Linked DNA regions of Cohaesibacter sp. ES.047. The protein of the gene in region 1 interacts with the protein of each later gene in a pairwise test. Links are inferred from orthologs where the notes say so. Each region holds a gene or a part of one and is shown on either strand. Other genes may lie near its edges.

The links. The genes of interacting proteins can lie anywhere in the genome.
Region 2: the proteins of CPH65_RS17260 (region 1) and CPH65_RS11310 interact in binary tests that used the Escherichia coli proteins (3 or more experiments, as listed by UniProt). The link is inferred for Cohaesibacter sp. ES.047 from one-to-one orthologs.

The regions. Positions count from the first base shown.
Region 1 is NZ_LT907844.1:3,759,563-3,765,643, reverse strand. Bases 1,782-4,771 are described here. They hold CPH65_RS17260 (DeoR/GlpR family DNA-binding transcription regulator), read right to left. Parts: upstream 3,672-4,771; coding sequence 2,892-3,671; downstream 1,782-2,891. Other genes in these bases: CPH65_RS17255 (LysR family transcriptional regulator), read right to left, coding at 4,128-4,771; CPH65_RS17265 (sugar ABC transporter ATP-binding protein), read right to left, coding at 1,782-2,904. In the rest of the region: CPH65_RS17275 (ABC transporter substrate-binding protein), read right to left, coding at 1-298; CPH65_RS17270 (ribose ABC transporter permease), read right to left, coding at 348-1,325; more of CPH65_RS17265, read right to left, coding at 1,360-1,781; more of CPH65_RS17255, read right to left, coding at 4,772-5,150; CPH65_RS17250 (GNAT family N-acetyltransferase), read left to right, coding at 5,320-6,081. UniProt on the Escherichia coli protein: Represses ulaG and the ulaABCDEF operon. Two ulaR binding sites have been identified in each promoter.
Region 2 is NZ_LT907844.1:2,478,786-2,483,327, reverse strand. Bases 1,231-4,542 are described here. They hold CPH65_RS11310 (acetate--CoA ligase family protein), read left to right. Parts: upstream 1,231-1,627; coding sequence 1,628-4,342; downstream 4,343-4,542. Other genes in these bases: CPH65_RS11315 (hypothetical protein), read right to left, coding at 1,231-1,298. Also shown: CPH65_RS11320 (universal stress protein), read left to right, coding at 1-788; more of CPH65_RS11315, read right to left, coding at 879-1,230. UniProt on the Escherichia coli protein: Catalyzes the acetyl-CoA-dependent acetylation of lysine residues of a large number of target proteins. Acetylates RNase R in exponential phase cells and RNase II.

The sequences.
Region 1 (6,081 bases):
CCGTGTCATCGACTGCGTTGAGCATGATGATGTCCACGCCCTTGGCGATGAAGCTGTCAATCTGGCTGACCTGCTTGTTGAGATCATAATCTGCCGAAACAGAGGTGATTTCCACGTCCGGATTGATTTCCCGCGCGCGGTCCTCGATGCCCTTGATGGTGGCAACAAAGAAGGGGTTGCCCAGAAGTCCGACAGAAATACCGATGCTGTTGAGCGGTTTGTCTGCGGCCTGAGCACCGCCAGTCACGATGGCCAGAGCGGTGGCTGCTCCGATCAAAAGTTTTGATGCAATACGCATGTTTTTTCCTCCCATTTGTAGTTGCTGGATTGAAAGAGCCCGTCAGTTGTCAAGTTGCACTCTTGCCGCGGAAGCGGTCGAGAGCAACGGCTACAATAATGACAAGCCCCTTGATGATGAACTGCCAGATATCCGATGTACCGGTTAGGATCAGGCCGTTCGAAAGGACAGCGATGATCAATGCACCGATCAGCGTGCCCGTGATTGAGCCGACACCACCGACAAAGCTGGTGCCGCCCAAAATGACCGCCGCAATGGCGTCAAGCTCATAGGATTGGCCAAGCTGCAATCCGTTGGCCGCATAAAGCCGCGCCGCAGACATCACGCCGCCAAGGCCGGACATAAGCCCCGACATGCCATAGACGAACAGCAGCACAATCGGCACCTTGATACCGGTCAGTCGGGCGGCCTCCTCGTTGCCGCCAACCGCGTAAATCCAAGTGCCCAGCACGGTTCGGCGCAGAATGAACCATGACAGGATGATCACCAGAATGGCGATGATCGCAAGGATCGGAACGCCCAGGATAGTCCCGTCGCCGATCACGGAGAATGGCAGATCGGAGTTGAAAACTGTCGTATCGCCCCCCATCAGACGCGCCACACCGCGCACCGCCGTCAGGGATCCGAGCGTGACAATGAAAGGCGGCAATTTCAAAAGCGCCACCAATGCGCCGTTGGCCAGACCGAACACAAGACCAATTGCCATACCGGCTGGCACCCCCAGCCATCCGATGCCGGGGACAAGCGAAATGACGACTGCGGCCATCGCGGAGGCCGCCAGTATGGAGCCGACGGACAGGTCGATCCCGCCCGTCAGGATCACATAAGTCATGCCCGCAGCCAGCACGATGTTGATCGAGGCCTGCTGCATGACAATGGACAAGTTACCGGCGGCGAGGAACTTGCCGGATAACAGGTGAAAGCCGATGGCCAACAGGATCAAAACGGGCAACATGCCCAGCGCCCTGATGAGCCCGCCGAACTGCGCGGACTTCTTTTTGTTTTCGGTATCTGAGGCGACGCTCATTTGTAACAATTCCTTCCCAAGCAATGCTCACGTCTTATGCTGATTTGGCTTTCAGAGAGCCGGTGGCCAGACGCATGATGGCTTCCTGAGCGATGGGGGCGTCCGGGCTTGCCTTCATTTCTCCGGCAATCTCGCCCTCTCGCATGACCAGCACTCTGTCTGCAACTCCGATGATCTCTGGCAGCTCGCTCGATATCATCACGATCGCCAGACCATTGGCGGCCAATTCGTCGATCAGGCGGTAGATTTCAGATTTCGCTCCCACGTCCACGCCGCGGGTGGGTTCATCAAGAATGATAACCTTTGGGCGAGCCTCCAGAAGTCGGGCGAGAAGCACCTTTTGCTGGTTGCCACCGGACAGGGATCCGACGAGGACGGTGGGGTTCTGTGCCTTGATTGACAGGGTATCGAAGGCCTTGTCAGCTCGCTTGCGCGCGGTGTTGAAATTGCGCATGCCCATCGCGCCTGCGTCCTCTTGCATGACGCACATGTTGATGTTGTCTGAAATAGACATTTCCAAAAACAGGCCAAGTTTCTTGCGGTCCTCAGTGAGATAGACGATGCCCTGATCAAGGGCGTGACTGGGACTGGTTGGCGTTGCATTCTTGCCATCGATCTCGATGCGTCCGGTCAGCGCCTTGTCCGCGCCGTAGATCATGCGGGCCAGCTCTGTCCGGCCTGATCCAACCAACCCGGCAATCCCGAGCACCTCTCCGTGATGGACGACAAACGAACAGTGCTTGACCTTTTTGTCGTCCCCCAGATCTTCCACCGACATGGCGATTTCGCCAAGGGTTTCATCGGGGTGATGCTCCTTCTTGTAGAAGGTTGACAGCTCGCGCCCGACCATCATGGAAATCAGCCTCTCGGCATTGATATCCTCTTTGTCCAGCGTGCCGATATAGTTTCCGTCTCTCAGAACCGAGCAGCGGTCTGCCAATCGGTACACCTCCTCCATGCGATGGGAAATGTAGATAACGGCAATGTTGTCCTTCTTGAGGGCCTCGATGACCTCGAACAGTTTTTCGGTTTCCCGGTTGGAAAGAGCTGTTGTCGGCTCGTCCATGATGATGATGCGGGCATTCGAGGACAGAGCCCGTGCAATCTCGACCATCTGGCGCTCCCCCAGCGACAGATCGGCGACACGCGTTGATGGTTCAAACTCGACGCCAAGTCGATCAAGTATCGGTTGCGTTTCCTGGCGCATGGCCGCTCGGTTGACCACACCACGGTTCGCGCGTTCGTTGCCCAGAAAGATATTTTCAGCGACGGTCAGATTGGGAGCCAGTGATAATTCCTGATAGATCACCGCGATGCCCTGAGACTTGGCAGCCTTGGGGTTGCCGGTGATCACCGGTGTCCCTGCCACCAGCACCTCTCCACCCCGATCCGAAACATAGGCTCCCGACAGGATTTTCATCAGCGTCGACTTGCCCGCTCCGTTCTCCCCCATCAGAGCATGAACCTCGCCGCCGTAAGCGGACAGGGCAACACCGGACAGGGCTTTCACCGTACCGAACGTTTTCGAGATATCGCGCATTTCAAGGATTGGCTTGTTCTGGTTATTCATGCTGCGCATCCTCCATTTTGTTCCGCCACCAAATAGTCAACTCCCTCATTTTCGAGCATACGGGCATCTTTATCGGACAGGCCGTCATCTGTAATCAGCTTGGAAATCCGGTCAAAAGGCACAGCAAGCGTGCTCGGACTATCGATGAATTTACGGCTATCCACCAAAACGATAACCTCTGTGGCCAGTTTGATCATCTCGCGGGTCAAGCGCACCAACATGGGGTTTGTTTCCAGAAGCCCAAACGCATTCACACCTTGCGCCCCGACGAAGAACTGATCCGCGTAGAACTGGTCGTCCGGCTGGGCTGCACTGAACAGGATACCGGGTTCGCGATAAAGCGCACCTCCGCCGACGAGCAACTGGCAATTGCTGTGTTCAAACAGATAGGCTGCAAGCGGCATGGATTGGGTAAAGATGCTCAGATTGCGCAGTGCGATCTCGACTCCGAAGTGAAAACAGGTCGATCCGCCATGGATGATAATGGCGTTGCCATCCCGAACCAAGCCGCTGGCTTTGCGTGCAATGGCCTTCTTGGCGTTGACCGCCAGATCACGATTTTCAAAGAAAGGCAAAGAGGGTCGGTCGCTCGTGGGCACGGGCATGGCCGCGATCCCCCCATGAACCTTCTGTCCCATGCCAGCTTCGACGAGTTTGTCGATATCCCGCCTCACCGTTGCCGGTGAAACACCGATGGTCCGAACAAGCTCGTGTACCGACAGGAATGGCTGCTGCTGCAGCAACTCCACGATCGTGCGATGCCGTTGCGTCTCCATTGTTCCCGCCCTCCCCTGCGGGATCAAATTTTGTCAGAGTGTGAACGATATAGCTCACAGCAACAACAGCACAGCTGGGGCGCAACAGTATATTCTATAAAAATAGCAGTATAATCTATATTAGCCGTAGAATGGATGACAAAATTCAATCACTGACTTGTAATTTTCGCAAGCAAATTGATACTATAGTTCTATAATGCCGCCACTACAAAATCCAAACAAACGTTTGCTTTCTCTGTAAAAGATGAAAATGAAGAGAACATTTTGCTGATTTTCCCTTCTGTATCGACATGTTGTTCTTTGTTATATTTGCATTATTCAATATATCATCAGAAAATACCAATGATTGTAAGTTTTTATCAACGCAACTAGAGAAAAAATTCCAACACCCGCCAACAGTCGGAGCGCAGGATCGGAGCGCTCCTTTCGATCGGTTGCCCGGGTTATCAGGTTGGCCTAGCCCGACTTGACAAAATGGCTTGTCCCGGCGACGAAACCGTCGAAATATTCTTTCATGCGCACCGGATCTTGTTGTTCCTCGATCTGCTCCGGGGGTAGAAACTCATCATGGAACCAAGGGTATGTGTTGGCGTTGAAGCAGGATGCGAGCCAATCGACAAAGCGTCTGTGCCGCGCGGATTTCAGAACTTCCGGATGGCACGTCATCCAGATATCAAGAGACAACCTGAGGCCGGGAATGTTGACAGGCTCGACATTGCCGCCGATGAGACGCGCATAGCTGGGCAACATACCAACGCCCACGCCTTTTGCGATCGCCCAATAGTGGGCTGACGAGAAGTTGGTCTTGATTGCGACCATGCGCTCGGCCACCCCCGCACCGAACAATTCTGCCAGATCGAAGTTCTTCGGCCGGTCGGCATCCTGTTCCACGATGCGATGCTGGGCCAGATCGACGATGCTCTTGGGCACGCCGAAACGCTCGATATAGTGTTTGCTGGCCCAAGGCACCAGATGCAGCTTACCAAGCTTACGCCGGATAAGATCGGGGTTGGTTGGCTCTTCGAGCTGGACGGAGATGTCCGCCTCCAGACGCATCACATCCACAGACTTGATCGCGCACTGTAATTCGATCCGGTTGATCCCGGCGACATCCTCGACAAACTCACTCAGTTGCGGAATGAGCCAGAAGGTGCCTAGACCTTCGGTGATGGCAACACGGATCGGCCCTTGCATTGTGTTGGTACTCGCAGATGCGGCCCGCCACAGATCGTGCATGGAATTCTGGACTTCCCGGGCAGAGACAACAACCCGCCGCCCTTCTGCGGTCAGCCTCAGCCCGTTCGGCTCGCGGAAAAACAACGGATAACCAAACTGATCCTCCATCCGTTCGATCGTCTTGCGAATGGTGTTGAGGGACATGGAAATGGTATCCGCAGCACCCTTGAAGCTACCTTTCTCTGCGACCGTGAGAAAGACACGGACCAGATCCCAATCCATATTTGCCCATGGATTATTCATTTATGCACATCCCCTAATCAACATTTGCTCACGCGAAAACACCAAGCACTACGATAGCATACTTCCATATTGGCAGAACCAGAGCAGGATGTGCAACATGATCCGACAAACACCATCAGACGACTTGGTAAATAAGAAGGCGCTGCAGCGAGCATTGAGCCGCGTAAAGGTGACAAATCAGGTTGACTTGGCAAATGTCTCCAGACTTCTCGTTCAGGCCGAAGCGGCGATTGGAGCTTTGACCAGTCCCGAGGTCATTTTGAAAGTCGCCGACCACAATCCTGACTCCATCTGGCTTTTCTCGCGCCAAAACGCCAAGCGGCCCGAAGGGTTTCATGCGTTTCTTCTGCTCAATGAAAAGGGCCGGCGCGGGCTGCTCGATGGCACGCTTGATCTGCAGGACCCTCCGCTCGACTGCATGGTCTGTCAAGGCGAGTCGCCTGCTCTGATCTATGTCTGGGCGCTCTATACACCGGGCATACTCGCTGCAGGCATGGAAACCATGCTCGACCATTTTGCCTCTCCACGCTACGCGCATGTTGATATGATCTCACGCGCAGCGACGGACCATGGCGAGCGCGCCATGCAGCGTCTCGGGTTTGTCAAAGGCTGCACACTTGACGGGTTCGCACATCCCGACCTTTTCATCTTGGCTCGGTCTTCACGCACCGTGCAATCACTTCGCCCTCGCTATGACAGCTATGAGCCGGGTCAGCACCGGACGGGCATCACAGTCGTTCACGAAATTTCCGATCTGATGAAAGTGGCCGCGATCCGCAGTGCGGTTTATATCGGCGAACAAAGCTGCCCCTACGCAGAGGAATTCGATGGCAATGACTTTGCCGCGACCCATCTGCTGGCCTATGTCGACGACGAGCCGGTCGGTTGCATGCGGCTTCGTTTCTTTGGTGATTTCGCTAAGCTTGAGCGT
Region 2 (4,542 bases), 1.3 Mb from region 1 along the record:
CAACCGCCCCCGTCCAAATCGCAACGGAAATAGCCAGCCATCTGAATGCGCACCTCACGGGCGTTGCTCCGCTGATCGAGCCGGTCGTCCCGGCTCTCATGGTTCAGCCGGTGCCCGATCAGTTCATTGCCGACGCGCGTAACCGTTCGATCCAGAAAGCAAAATCTGCTCTGGAGCGGTTCTCGGAATACGCTCAAAAAAGCGACGTCACGCTCGAAACCCGGTTGCTGGACATCACACCCGGAGGTCTAGAAACCTTCGTCAACAACACGCGCCTTTGCGATCTGATCATCGTGGGACAGGACAATCCGGACAAGCCGGAACCCCTGCGCGCGGATCTGATTGAAGCTGCACTGTTCGATTCAGGCCAGCCGATCATGGTCGTGCCCTACGTCGGCACAGAAGCCTTCTCGGCCAAAAAGGTCATGGTGGCCTGGGATGGGTCCAAGACGGCCGCGCGTGCCATCCATGCCGCCATGCCCATCCTTGAACTTGCCGAGGAAGTACAAGTCGTGCTGGTCGATGGCAAGAAACTGCATCTGCCGGGCGACCCCGGCGCCGATCTGGCAACCTATCTCGCCCGTCATGGGGTAGAAGTAACGATCAGCAGTGTCTCGTCCGAAGGCAAGGGCGTTGCCGGCGCTCTGCTGGACTATGTCGAATCGAACAAGATCGAACTCGTCGTGATGGGCGGATACGGTCATAGCCGCATGCGCGAATTCATCATGGGTGGGGCCACACGCGAAATGCTGACGTCAATGTCAGTGCCTTGCATCATGGCCCACTAGAGCGCACGACAGCGTGCCCGGCGAGGATAGCCTTGCCGGGTGGCGCATTTTGGTGTCCCCTTTTGAGGGCCGTCGTTTCCTGCACGGCGTCTACTCGACAAGGATGACCCAGCTCATGATCAGCTGGATGATGGCAAACAGCGGCAACCAGGTATGCTGGGTCTGGACATAGTTGGGTGTCCTCGACGCCATTTCCGCCAGTTTGCGCAATTTGGATTCAACCTTGTTGAGTCGTTCCTGCGATTTCAGGGAGTTCTCGTGCATTTCCTGCAAGGGCGCGATCTGCTGCAGAAGCATATTGACCTGCCCCTTGAGGCTGGACACTTCCGTCAAGACTCTTTCCATGTCTGCAGAGCGACCATAATCGGCCGCCGAAAGCTTGGTGCCCAATACATCAATGTCCGAGCGTAGTTTCTGGTATTCCGCAATTGCTCGATGATGATTGGCCCGGTGGCTTTCATCAGCATCAACCAGATTCTCCACACTCCCCAGTTCCATTTCCCGTTCCAAGTGCCTTACCCCTGTCGCGCGCCCACTCAATACCCGTTCACGATCGCGCTAGGCGAAAGACTAACAGCAGAACTTTAATAGATTGCATCTGTTTTTATTTGCCTTTTCCTTTGCTTAACACCTTATTAATCGCCCCGATCTTGGACAGGACTGTCTTTAACTAAAGTATGATCCAGATTGCTTGTGAATTTCAAAGCAAAGCGCTGGCAACACTGGATACATCAAGGACAAGCTGTCATGGGCCGGTTAGGGACAGGAGTGCCTCCTCGCGGGGTGCCGTTTCATGGGCTTCCGTGGGCTTACATGGACTTACAGCGAATGAGGGGATCATGAGCAGCTACCATCTCGACGTCTTTTTCAGGCCCCGCAACGTCATCGTCGTCGGTGCCTCGGCAGCGGAGGGAACCATCGGACAGGCGGTTACGCGCAATCTTCTCAGCGGCAAATATCGCGACAAGGTGTATCTGATCCACCCGGACGGGGGGGAGATCGAGGGTTTGGCGGTGCTCACGTCTGTTGATGCGTTGGAGATCAAGCCCGATCTGGCCATTGTTGCCCTTGCGCCGGACAAAGTTGCGCCCGCCATCAAGGCCTTGGGCGAGAAAGGCTGCCGGGGCGCCGTGGTGATCACCACGGAGATGGGCGGGCTTGACGACAAACAGAAACGCGAAACCATGGATGCGGCGGCAGATCACAAGGTGCGACTGATCGGTCCCAACTGCATGGGTATCCAGTCCCCGCGCCATGGTCTCAATGCGTCCTATTGCCATGTCTCGGCACTTTCAGGCGATCTTGCGCTGATTTCCCAATCGGGAGCGATCACGGCCTCGGTTGCGGATTGGGCCAGCCACAACAACATCGGATTTTCTGGCCTCATTTCCCTTGGCGACAAGGCTGATGTCGATTTTGCCGACATGATGGACCACTTTGCCATGGACCCGCACACACGGGCGATCCTGCTTTATGTGGAGACCATCATCAACGCACGCAAATTCATGTCGTCAGCCCGTGCGGCCGCCCGCACAAAGCCGGTGGTCCTGATCAAGTCGGGACGCCACGCAGAGGGCGCATCGGCCTTTGCCTCGCGCAACAACAAACTGGTCGGTGCCGACGCGGCCTATGATGCCGCGTTCGAGCGCACGGGGCTGCTGCGGGTGCATGACCTCGACGAGTTCTTTGCCGCCGTCGAGACCCTCACGCATGTGCGCAAGCTCAATGGCTCCAAGCTTACGGTGATGACCAACAGCGCCGGCATCGGTGTTCTTGCCGTGGATGATCTGATTGATCACGGCGGCTCATTGGCCACGCTTGAAGACAGCACGATTGACAAACTCGACGCCATTCTGCCAGCCAGCTGGTCTCGCAGCAACCCGGTCAACATCGTGGTGGATTCTGGCCCGCAGCGCTACAAGGATGCGCTTGATATCCTCATGGAAGACCGCAACAGCCACGCGATCCTAGTCATGACCTGCCCGACCGCGCTTGCCACCGGCGAAGAGGCAGCCAAGGCCATCATCGACGTGATCGAGGAACGCAAGAAGGCGGGCAAACGGCGCATTCCGGTGTTTGCGGCATGGCTGGGCGGAGGCGAAACCGTCAATCGGATGTTCGAGGCTGCTGGTATCCCACACTATCCAACGCCCGCTGATGCCCTCAGGGGATTTTCCTACGTGGTGCGCTACATGGAGGCGCAGGATCAGTTGATGCGCATGCCACCTGCCATCGGCGATTTTCAGCCCGATTACGAAGCGGCACGGACGGTGATCGATGACGCTCTGCATGATAGTCAACACCGGTTGAATGCAGTGGCCGTGACCAAGCTTCTCGAAGCGTATGACATTCCCATCGCCCCCTCCTATGCCGCTCCAACGGCGGTTGAAGCGGCCCAGAAGGCAGCCCCCCTCATCGCTCGTTATGGCTCCGCCGTGGTCAAGATTGACAGTCCCGATATTCTCTATAAATCCGACATCGGCGGCGTCGTGCTTCACCTTGGCAACACCGGAGCCGTTGCCACGGCGGCACAACAGGTCATGACCCGGGCACGGGAGGCCAACCCCGAGGCCGTGATTGACGGCGTGACGGTTCACCCCATGGTCAGGAAGCCCCATTCCATCGAACTGTTCGCCGGCATGAACGTAGATCCGATTTTCGGGCCGGTGATGGTCTTCGGGCGCGGCGGTACTGCGGTCGAGGTGATCCGGGACAAGGCCATGGCACTGCCTCCGCTCGATCCCCTCTCGGCGCTCCGCATGATCGAGAAGACACGCGTCAACCGCCGCCTCGAAGGCTATAGGGACACGCCTGCTTGTGATCGCGCGGCCCTTGCGCAAATCCTCGTTAAGATGAGCCGGATGGTCGCGGACTTCCCCGAAATCGCTGAACTCGATTTCAATCCCCTGTTGGCCGATGCCGGTGGCTTTGTCATTGCCGATGCCCGTGTTGAAGTGATCAAGGTGCCCGAGGGCATCCATCCGCACAATCGGTTTGCCGTCAAACCCTACCCGCACGACTGGGAACAGGTGCGCGAGCTCAAGAATGGCCGCACGGTCTTCATCAGACCCATGAAACCCGAAGACGAGGCGCTGTTTCCGGGCTTTTTCGATCATGTCACGGATGAAGACATGCGGCTGCGTTTCTTCTCGGCGGCGCGCACCATGACCCACGCCTTCATCTCCCGGTTAACGCAAATCGATTATGCCCGTTCCATGGCCTTCATCGCGGTGGACCCCATGAGCGGTGAAATGCTGGCCTCGGTCCGCTTGATGGGGGATGGCAATCATGAAACGGGTGAGTATGCCGTGATGGTGCGTTCGGATCTCAAGGGATTGGGTCTTGGCTGGATCATGATGAAGCTCATCCTGCAATTTGCCGAAAAGGACGGTTTTCGCGAAGTGGCCGGAGAGGTCCTGCGCTCCAACAAGACCATGCGCCAGATGTGTGAAGCCCTCGGCTTTGAAACCCGGACGGACCCGGATGACCCTGATCTGGTGCATATGGTGTTCAAGGTGCCTGAGATCGGCCGCAAGATTGCGGATCTGATCTAGCCGCCATCAAAGCATGAACGTGGATTCCATAAAGCAGGACCGCGAACCGGGGGGATTCGCGCTCCTGTGATGTCAGTGTTACGGGGCAGAGAGACCGCCGCATCTCAATGCTGGTTTCCTGTTGCAGCCAGTCGGAACTTTTGCTTTTTGCCCTATCCTGTTCCGAGCGATCAGCAACCAGGAACGCGCTTTTGCGAACA